Regions from separate parts of the Spartinivicinus marinus genome, predicted to be linked through region 1. Evidence: predicted binding sites of a transcription regulator. Region 1 holds the regulator's gene; each other region holds the start of a gene.

Region 1 (3,175 bases):
GTTAACACCAGGTTCCTGGCCACTTAACCATAAAATGCGAGTCAAGATCCAATCACGATTAGGAAATTGCCTGGCCAGTGTCTCGTTATATATTTCACCAGTAAAACGTCGCCCTACAAAGACAGCATTTAGAGGGCAATTGCCCCCTACTTTGGCTCGAATGATATGTCGCCCCAAGGGTGTTTGATAACTCCCTTGACACTGACCAGCCCCTTTGGCAGCAGTAGACACTGAGTACCGAGTAATTAACCGATCGCCATCGCATACTCTAAGTGTTTGCTCAGCAATAGAGACATAAATAACAGGCTTACGCATATTCACTAGCTACCCATTAACGCGTCATACCTTAGCTAGCCACATATTAACTAATCTATGCGCAGTTAACTAAACCTCTAGATTGGCTGCAGGCAACTCAGCCTTCATGCCATGCGCTAAAAAGGGCACTAGCCGCTTCATGACTGCAGGAACTGATGTATGCTCATGATACTCACTTTCAGCAATGTCTCTTAACGCATCTAAACCAGACATGGTAAATGCGACAGATCCCACCATAAAGTTCACCCGCCAGAAAATTTCTACTGGCGGTAAATCAGGTGACGCCTGCACCACTAAACTCACAAAGCGCCGAAATACATCACCATAGACTTGTTCAAGGTATTTTCGCAAATGCCCTTGAGACTGGCTAAATGCTAATCCCAACAATCGCATAAATACGGAAAGATCATTCTTTCCTCGTGCTTCAACAGATAATATCTGTTGAAATAGCAAATTGAGTAGCTGCTCAGGTGTCGGTTTCTGGGCTGCTAATGATGCTTCAAATTCGTTGAGCCTAATGGTAAGTTTTTTGCAAAATGGTTCTAGGAACCGGGCAAACACGGCCTGAATCAATGCTTTTTTAGAACCAAAATGGTAATTAACTGCTGCCAAGTTAACACCTGCTTTACTGGTAATCGTCCGCAGAGATGTTTCAGCAAAGCCCTTTTCTGCAAATAACGCTTCTGCAGCATCTAGTATTCGTTCAACAGTTTCTGATTGCGCCATAGCCAATTAACATTTCTTAAAAAAGCCTTGATTCTCTGGGCCATTTTGAGTGCCCATGGAAGCTAAGGACCAATTGAGTTTAGATACAAGCAGCAAGCCAACTAATAAAATGTTCGCTTTATATTAGCCGCCTGTTGTAATCTTCAAACGTTTTGAACATACGTTTAATACGTATACAAGTCAAGCAGGCTTTACTTTTTCCTGCAAGTAAAATTAACGTCTGCTAAGTAAGGAAACACCACGTAAAAAAGACTGAAATAGTTGAAAACAGTTGAAGGTCAGTCCAAACTGGATATAATCACAGTAACTGTATAAAACCACAGCCGCTATAAAAAGCCGTTATTTTATTAAAATAGCAAGTATTCAAATAGGTATAAGGAGCCATCTCAATGGCTAAATTAACTGCTCGCCAGGCGGAAATTTTTCAATTTATTAAAGACCATATTGAAGAAACCGGCTTTCCTCCCACTCGAGCCGAAATTGCTCGACAACTAGGATTTCGTTCTGTCAATGCTGCCGAAGAACACCTCAAAGCCCTTGCTCGTAAAGGTGCTATCGAAATTATTGCCGGTACCTCCCGAGGTATTCGCATTCCCCCTGACGCCCAACAAGGTATTCCTGTAGTAGGCCAGGTAGCAGCTGGTTTCCCCATTTTAGCCGAACAAAACATAGACAACTACTGCCAGATACCAGGTAGTTTTTTTAAACCTCGTGCTGATTACTTTTTAACAGTTAAAGGCATGAGCATGAAGGATTGTGGCATTCTCGATGGTGATTTACTAGCCGTTCACAAAACAACTGATGTACATAATGGTCAAATCGTCGTTGCTAGAATTGATGATGAAGTAACCGTTAAGCGATTTGAGCGAAAAGGAGAAGTTGTTTTATTGCATCCAGAAAATAGTAATTTCAATACTATCGAAGTGAACTTACATAGCGAGAATTTTACTATCGAAGGAATCAGTGTCGGGGTGATTAGACACTAACCTTTACACGAAAGCTGAAATTTTAACTTAGTCCCCTGGGTAGCCATCTATATATGCCCCAAATTACCCAAGGGGAAATTAATTATCTAATAGCTACTACCTTTTCTTAAAAAAGCGACTTAATTTGCAGTTTTACATCTTTTTATCAACTCTGATCCACTATCTACCCTCAAGATGGTAAATACAGTGAATTAGGCCAAAGATATGGATTTTTTGTCAGTGATACACTGCAGCTGTAACTAACGAACATGACAATATTCTTTTCGAATGACTTTTTAGACGTTGTTATCGTCGCTAACTACCATCAAAGACGAGACAAGTCTGTTACTGTATGACTTGCAGTAACAATCTTTATTTATTTTATAAAGAATGCTGCTGTCGCTCATCACTTGACGCCCTTCTTTTAAAGTCATTCGTTTAACAATAAAATAGGAAATATACCCATGGAGTTTAATGGCAGTGACAATGATTCAAAACCCAACCATAGCACGCCAAATCAACCCCATCACTTCCCTTTATCGACAGACCACAATGGCTTTACGCATATTACAGAAATTATTTTATCCTCAGCCCGTATTCCACTGACATCATTTATTCCACCCATGCTGGCACAGTTGAGCCATCATGAAAAACAACGCTGGTTAACCGTCGTGTGTTCCAAACAATATCGCAACATGACCTTAAAGTGGCTTCAAGATGCCTATATTAATAATAAACAGGTCTTATTTCTTACTGCCAGCAATGAAAGCTCTATAAAAGATTTGACGTTACAGGCACTCACTCTTGGTAAAAGTCATACTGTCGTCAGTTGGCTACCAGAGCTAGATGAGACAACCTTAGCGGCTTTAGATATTGCAGCACAAGAAGGTAACTGTCATGTAATTAATATAAGACAACGCTAGTAAAACAGTTGCTTTGCACTGTCAAAAATACCCTCTGGCAATAGTAGTAAAGTAAACCTGACATTTTATTTATTGTGTGAGATAAACTTTTCCTTTAATTTATTGAAACGAGTTTCAATATTTTTATTCCCCTTCTCTTACCTAAATTTCATTTGATAATCGCACAAACGCAGGTTAATTTTTGAGTCATATCAATCTGTCATGGTTTCTTAATGTGAACTCCTTAGTAATCAAGCCTATAAATAC
Region 2 (3,175 bases), on a different contig from region 1:
AACTCTTTGCAGAAAAGGATTCATGATAAGTGACAATTCCTTGAGGCAAATCTTCTTGAAATACTAGCGCTTGAAAATATTCCTCTGGTACATCTAGAAGTACCAATCCTTCTCTAGGTCTAAAGCCAAAACGATGATAATAGTTAGGGTCTCCGAGCAATACGCAACCTTTCGCTTTTATATTCTTTAGCTCTTGAATAGCTGCATTCATAAGTTTTGAACCAATACCTTTATTCTGATTGTTCGGATGAACTGATATTGGGCCCAGACCATACCAGCCATCTGTACCGTCAGAAATACTGACGGGAGAAAGTGCTACATGCCCAACGACATTACCTGCCTCATCGGCAACAAGTGAAATCGATAATGCGCATGATTCACGAAGAGCTTTAACAATAAATTGCTCAGTATGGTCGGTATGCTGTGCTTCAAGAAATGCAGCAACAGTAACCTCATGAATACTTTGAATATCGCTTGGTTGTTCTTCTCGGATACTAATAGTCAATCTTGTATCTCCTTTGCGGTTAACAATTAATGAACGTCACTCTGAAGCAAAATACTATGTCGCATAACTAATTGGCATATTTTAACCTAAAGGTTCTTAAATTTACTCACTGCTCCATCCCCAATTGACCTCAACTGTAGTTCTTTCAGAACTAGCCGAAAATTCGTTATGGCAGCAGTTACCAGGAAATATATGACAGTTTGGTTATATTTTGATCAAATCTACCTGATAGGTCTAACCCTTCTGACGTCTATAAAACTCAACTGCCAGGCTCTGAGGGTTTCTCAGTGCTCCATCTCTAACCAACCTGACTTAAGCCTTTTTAAAAATAGCCGATAAGGCCAAGAACCGGACAGCTTCCTACTACGCTGGTAGTATGTTATCAAAAGGCGTAATACGTAATATGATGCATCTGTTATTTATCATTAGTCTTCATACTAAACTGGTAGCCTATGATTGTGAGTAGTTGCTTACAGTGAAGTGAAAGTGTTTATTTGGGAGTACACTATTGTCTAATAGTATTCACCTATCAATATGTAGTCACAAAAAAGTAAATTGATCAACTTGCTTTACCCTGGTTAACTCAAAGCCAGCCTATAACCAGGTGGCCATGGATGATTTACCTAAAACTCAGTGATCCTAAGACCAACACTCACAAGTTTTACACGCTTTTGATTCAGAAAGACCTGTTTGGTAATTGGGCGCTATTACGCCAATGGGGAAGAATTGGCACCAAGGGGACAATCAAGGTAGACACCTTTGATCTTTACGAAAAGGCATACACTGCCCTCGAAAGCATAAAAAAAGAGAAACTGCGCAAGGGCTATTCTCTCAAGCACTCTCAGCCAGTTATAGAGCCCCATGTAGGCTAGTATCTCTATCAACTATTACTTCATCAATAGAAATTTCTGATTGTGAGTAGCTGGCTTTAGGTTAGAATACTGTGATTATATACAGTATTTAGTGGTAGGCAATGCAGGTCATTCAACGCTATACAGCCAAGCAACATGCATCTCAGGTAACAGTGCCCCTATTGTCCAGTCATGTGGCGGCAGGGTTTCCATCACCTGCAGATGATTATGTCGAAGCTGACTTAAATCTTCACGACTTTGCAGTGAAGCATCCAGCGGCAACCTTCTTTGTCCGAGCTAAAGGTGAATCCATGGTAGAAGTGGGGATTCAGTCGGGTGATATTTTGGTGGTAGATCGGGCACTGACACCACAAAACGGTGATGTCGTCATTGCTGCACTTGATGGTGAGTTAACTGTAAAACAGTTGCAACTCGCAAAAAATAAGGCCTGGCTCATACCACGTAACCCACAATTCAAACCGATTGAGATCACAGAGCACTTTGATTGTGTGATCTGGGGTGTGGTTGCACATAGTCTGCATAGTTTTCGCTAGTCATTATTCAACCACTTTTATTAAAAAACTCTATTTGTTTAATTCGTACATAGGATATATGTGATGCAGAAAATTTTGTTATTGGCTGCTGCATTGACGGTCATTAGTTCACTAAGTACTACAACAGTTGCTGAAGATAACACAGTACTATTAACAAAAACGTTTTCTGATAGCCAGGCAAGCTATAGTGTACACATTGATAATGGTAGTATTCAGGTTTTACCTTCAAAGACACAAACAGCACATTTTAATGTTTATTTGAAGCCTATTTGCGTGGAAAAACAATCCTCTTATGATGAGATACCTAATGTAAATCTGAAGTCAGCCTGTCAGCTAAACAAAGAAAACTTTACAATTCAGACGAGTAAGGTTGACGGTAAAACCCTCCTTACACTCAATCAACAGGTATATATTGAGCAGAACTGGCAGGTATTTTTACCTGTGCAAGCGAGCTTAGATATTCGAGCCCGTCAAGGTAAGGCGGATATACAAGTGGTTTCTGGGGATTTAGATGTAGGCATTGTGTCTGGTGATGTTAATTTAATCACATCACCTACTCAGTATAAAAACATGAAAATTATTGCTCTGGCTGGCAATATTTATTCTCAATCGAAACATGTTAGCAGTACTGATTACAATCCCAATATGGTGAGCTTAAGCAATCACATTGATATACCTGGCTCAGGTGATGCCAATATTAAAGTCATTGTCGCCACAGGTGATATCAATGTTAAAGAAAGTGAGTACTATTAAATATTTTCAGTAATTAGTTTTTCTTCTTAAAACTACAGTGCATAGGTACTAGCCAGATTAACCGGCTAGTTTCCAATGCGTAACTAATTTACTGATATTATGACCGACGGTCGTTAAGTAAAATTCGCCGCTATTGTCGTGGTATGCGCGTATTTTTTCAGTAATTAAATCATCTCGATCATGGTATCGACAAATTACGTCAACACGGCTATTTATAGGTGGTAAAGAGGTATTGATATCTTGGTAGTCGTTCGTCATAGAGGCTTTCTGTTGTATTTAATTAATCCCATCATAACCCATTTTAAAAAAATGACATACGATATTTTTTTATCATAGACAGCATGAAAATTTTATGAATAATAACAATTCATGCAGGCGGGTTACCCGTAAGTTGAAACTGTTCATTCCCTCCTTTACCCCCTTACCCGCCTGCTTTCTCCTTATGACCCTTTGAGTTTGCAGGCTTAGTGCCTGCTTTTTTTTTTGCCCATTATTTTTATAAGGTGCAATAT
Region 3 (3,175 bases), 660 kb from region 1:
TATCTGCGCTCAAATATGGTTGCCCTCCTCATGGTGGTTTAGCATTTGGTTTAGATCGTTTGGTGATGTTGTTAACCGGAGCTAACTCAATTCGTGAGGTGATTGCCTTTCCTAAAACCCAGAGTGCGGCCTGCCTGTTAACAGATGCACCAGGTGAGGTGGATAGTAAGCAGCTTCGCGAACTTAATATCAGACTCCGCAAACCCAATGCTGCAGAGTAATTAAATTATCTCTGAAGGGTTAGTCGTTATCGGCTAACCCTTTTTTGTATTATTTGTTTTTAACTTAAGGGACATCTTTAAAAATGTCCTTAACAGGTTATCTCTCTTTGATTTTATCTTAGCGAGGAAGATTTTTATGGCAGGTCATAGTAAGTGGGCCAACATTAAACATCGCAAGGCAGCGCAAGATGCCAAGCGAGGAAAAGTTTTTACTAAAATCATTCGGGAGCTTGTTGTTGCAGCCAAGCAGGGTGGCCCTTTACCTGAAGATAACCCACGGCTGCGGGCAACAATGGATAAAGCTCTGGCAGCCAACATGACCAGAGACACCATTGACCGTGCAATTGCTCGGGGAGCGGGTACCAATGATGCGGACAACATGGAAGAGCTGACCTATGAAGGGTATGCAGTTGGTGGTGTAGCAGTGTTAGTTGAAGTAATGACAGACAACCGCAATAGAACGGTTGCTGAAGTACGTCATGCATTTAGTAAGCATGGTGGCAATTTGGGTACTGATGGTTCAGTAGCGTATCTGTTTTCTAAAAAAGGCCAGTTAAGTTTTGCTCCGGGTGAGGATGAAGAAAAATTAATGGATGTGGGTCTTGAGTCAGGAGCAGAAGATGTAGTGACTAATGATGACGACTCTATTGATGTTATTACAGATCCAGTAGATTTTGGTCAGGTTAAAGATGCTTTAATAGAGGCTGGTTTGGAACCAGCTAATGCAGAAGTGACCATGATTGCTTCAACTATGGTGGCTCTTGATAAAGATCAGTCAGAAAAGGTAATCAAGTTGATAGATCACTTGGAAGACCTGGATGATGTACAAAATGTTTATACTAATGCGGACTTTCCAGCTGACGCATTAGAGTAGCGGGTATACCTTTACCTGTTGTTGTACATAATACTGACAACCCCACCCCAACCACAATGACTGGTTTCATTAGGCCGTAAACGACGCATGGCCTAATGAACTAACTAGGCAAGCAAGTTAAAGCTATTTCTTTTGAATATATACTAAGCGACTAGCCACCAGCCCAGTAGCATCAACAAAAACAGTAGACCGATAGTGGCCGATATTTTGAGTAGTAGCCAGGGTGATTCCATCATTTTTACTATTGTAAGTTTTACTATAAGCCTACGCCCAAAAAGACAGCTAAAGTACAGGTTTTTAGTAACAAACGTTGCTACTTTGTAACTGACAGTTGTTTTTCGCTTATATAAAAATCACTCTGTAAAAATCAGCTCAAAATAAAATTGGCATCAAGTTATGTATATGTGTACAGTATTATTAACCTGACTATGTAGTTTTATATGAGTCTTATCCTTGGTATTGACCCAGGCTCAAGAGTGACTGGGTATGGCATCATTAATCAACTTGGAAACCGCTGTGAGTATGTAACCAGTGGTTGTATTCGCACCAGTGTTGACTCTCTTCCTGACCGGCTGGCCCAGATTTTTCAGGGTATTTCCACTATTATTGAGCAGTTTTCACCGCAACAGGTGGGGGTGGAGCAAGTATTTATGGCGCGTAATGCCGATTCCGCATTAAAACTGGGGCAGGCAAGAGGCGCTGCGATTGTGGCTGCGGTTAATCATGGGCTGCCTGTTTCAGAGTATTCGGCTCGGCAAATAAAACAGTCAGTGGTTGGTAAAGGCAATGCTGAAAAAAGTCAGGTGCAGCATATGGTACAGCAACTGTTGCACTTGAATCGATGCCCACCCAGTGATGCTGCTGATGCGCTGGCCGTAGCCTTGTGCCATGCCCATACCCAGCAGAGCCTAATAAAAATTGCCGGAGCCAGAAGCGTTCGCCGGCGTAGAATTCGCTAGCTACAATGCTTGTAATTAAACATGCAACAACTGTCAATGAATGAGAATATTGAGACATGATTGGTCGAATTAAAGGGGTTTTATTAGAAAAACAACCACCTCATCTACTAATTGATGTACAGGGAGTCGCTTATGAGGTGGATGCGCCCATGACCACTTTTTACCAATTGCCTGAAACAGGGCAAACTGTCGTGCTATACACTCACTTTGTGGTAAGAGAAGATGCTCAACAGTTATATGGGTTTGCTGCCAAGCAAGAACGAGAGTTATTTCGGGTGCTTATTAAAGTCAATGGAGTAGGCCCAAAACTAGCATTAACTATTTTGTCGGGTATGAGCTCTGATAGTTTTGTACGAACGGTTCAGGATAATGATGTGGCTAGCCTAGTGAAGTTGCCAGGGGTTGGGAAAAAAACTGCTGAGCGGTTATTAGTAGAAATGCGTGATAAGTTAACCAGTTGGCTACCCATTGATGCAGATTTAACTGTCAATATTACCCAGCAAATTACTAGTCCCGAAAGTCACTTAGACGATGCAATCAGTGCATTAGTCGCGCTAGGCTATAAACCACAGCAGGCAACCAAAGCGATAAAAGCGCTACCTGACCAGCAATTACCCAGTGAAGAGTTGATTCGCCAGGCGTTAAAAGCGATGGTGTAGCTAGAAACATGAACTTGTCGCAAAGGGCGCTAGAAAATAAGTCTAGTGTTTGATATGAAATAGCAGGCTATTCTTCCTCCGTTCTTGAAGTGCTATCCCTGGCCTATCAAGAGCTAACGTGACATCCCAGTCGCAGCTACAGAATACACTGTTACTCTATTTCATAAGCTTTTCAAGCTACTTAATACGCGGCGATCTAGGTAGATAAAACAGGTGATCTATAAACAATGATTGAAGCTGATCGCTTAATTGCGGCATCTGCAACGCCCATAGAGGAAAGTCAAGACCGAGCAATTCGGCCAAAGAGTTTGGCTGACTATATTGGTCAGGCTTCTGTGCGTGAGCAAATGACTATTTTTATCGAGGCGGCGAAGCGACGTAACGAAGCCTTGGATCATACCCTAATATTTGGTCCTCCTGGTTTAGGTAAAACCACACTGGCTAATATTTTGGCATATGAAA

Evidence for each region. Region 1 encodes LexA, which represses DNA repair genes until DNA is damaged. Its sites were predicted from a motif close to TACTGTNTANNTANACAGTA; they were not measured.
Region 2: OQE68_RS30255 (LexA family protein) is a predicted target of LexA. The motif match lies at 1,445-1,464, and genes of this name have one in related genera.
Region 3: ruvC (crossover junction endodeoxyribonuclease RuvC) is a predicted target of LexA. The motif match lies at 1,490-1,509, and genes of this name have one in related genera.

Annotation. Positions count from the first base shown of each region.
Region 1 is NZ_JAPJZK010000001.1:5,411,189-5,414,363, reverse strand. Features, by position in the region: gene OQE68_RS24255 (L,D-transpeptidase) at 1-315, opposite strand, end outside; gene OQE68_RS24250 (TetR/AcrR family transcriptional regulator) at 385-1,041, opposite strand; gene lexA (transcriptional repressor LexA) at 1,431-2,027, shown strand; gene OQE68_RS24240 (SulA-like leucine-rich domain-containing protein) at 2,471-2,929, shown strand.
Region 2 is NZ_JAPJZK010000004.1:85,519-88,693, reverse strand. Features, by position in the region: gene OQE68_RS30265 (GNAT family N-acetyltransferase) at 1-505, opposite strand, end outside; gene OQE68_RS30260 (WGR domain-containing protein) at 1,120-1,377, shown strand; gene OQE68_RS30255 (LexA family protein) at 1,479-1,910, shown strand; gene OQE68_RS30250 (DUF4097 family beta strand repeat-containing protein) at 1,974-2,663, shown strand; gene OQE68_RS30245 (hypothetical protein) at 2,721-2,921, opposite strand.
Region 3 is NZ_JAPJZK010000001.1:4,748,421-4,751,595, forward strand. Features, by position in the region: gene aspS (aspartate--tRNA ligase) at 1-221, shown strand, start outside; gene OQE68_RS21270 (YebC/PmpR family DNA-binding transcriptional regulator) at 358-1,095, shown strand; gene ruvC (crossover junction endodeoxyribonuclease RuvC) at 1,536-2,054, shown strand; gene ruvA (Holliday junction branch migration protein RuvA) at 2,111-2,713, shown strand; gene ruvB (Holliday junction branch migration DNA helicase RuvB) at 2,941-3,175, shown strand, end outside.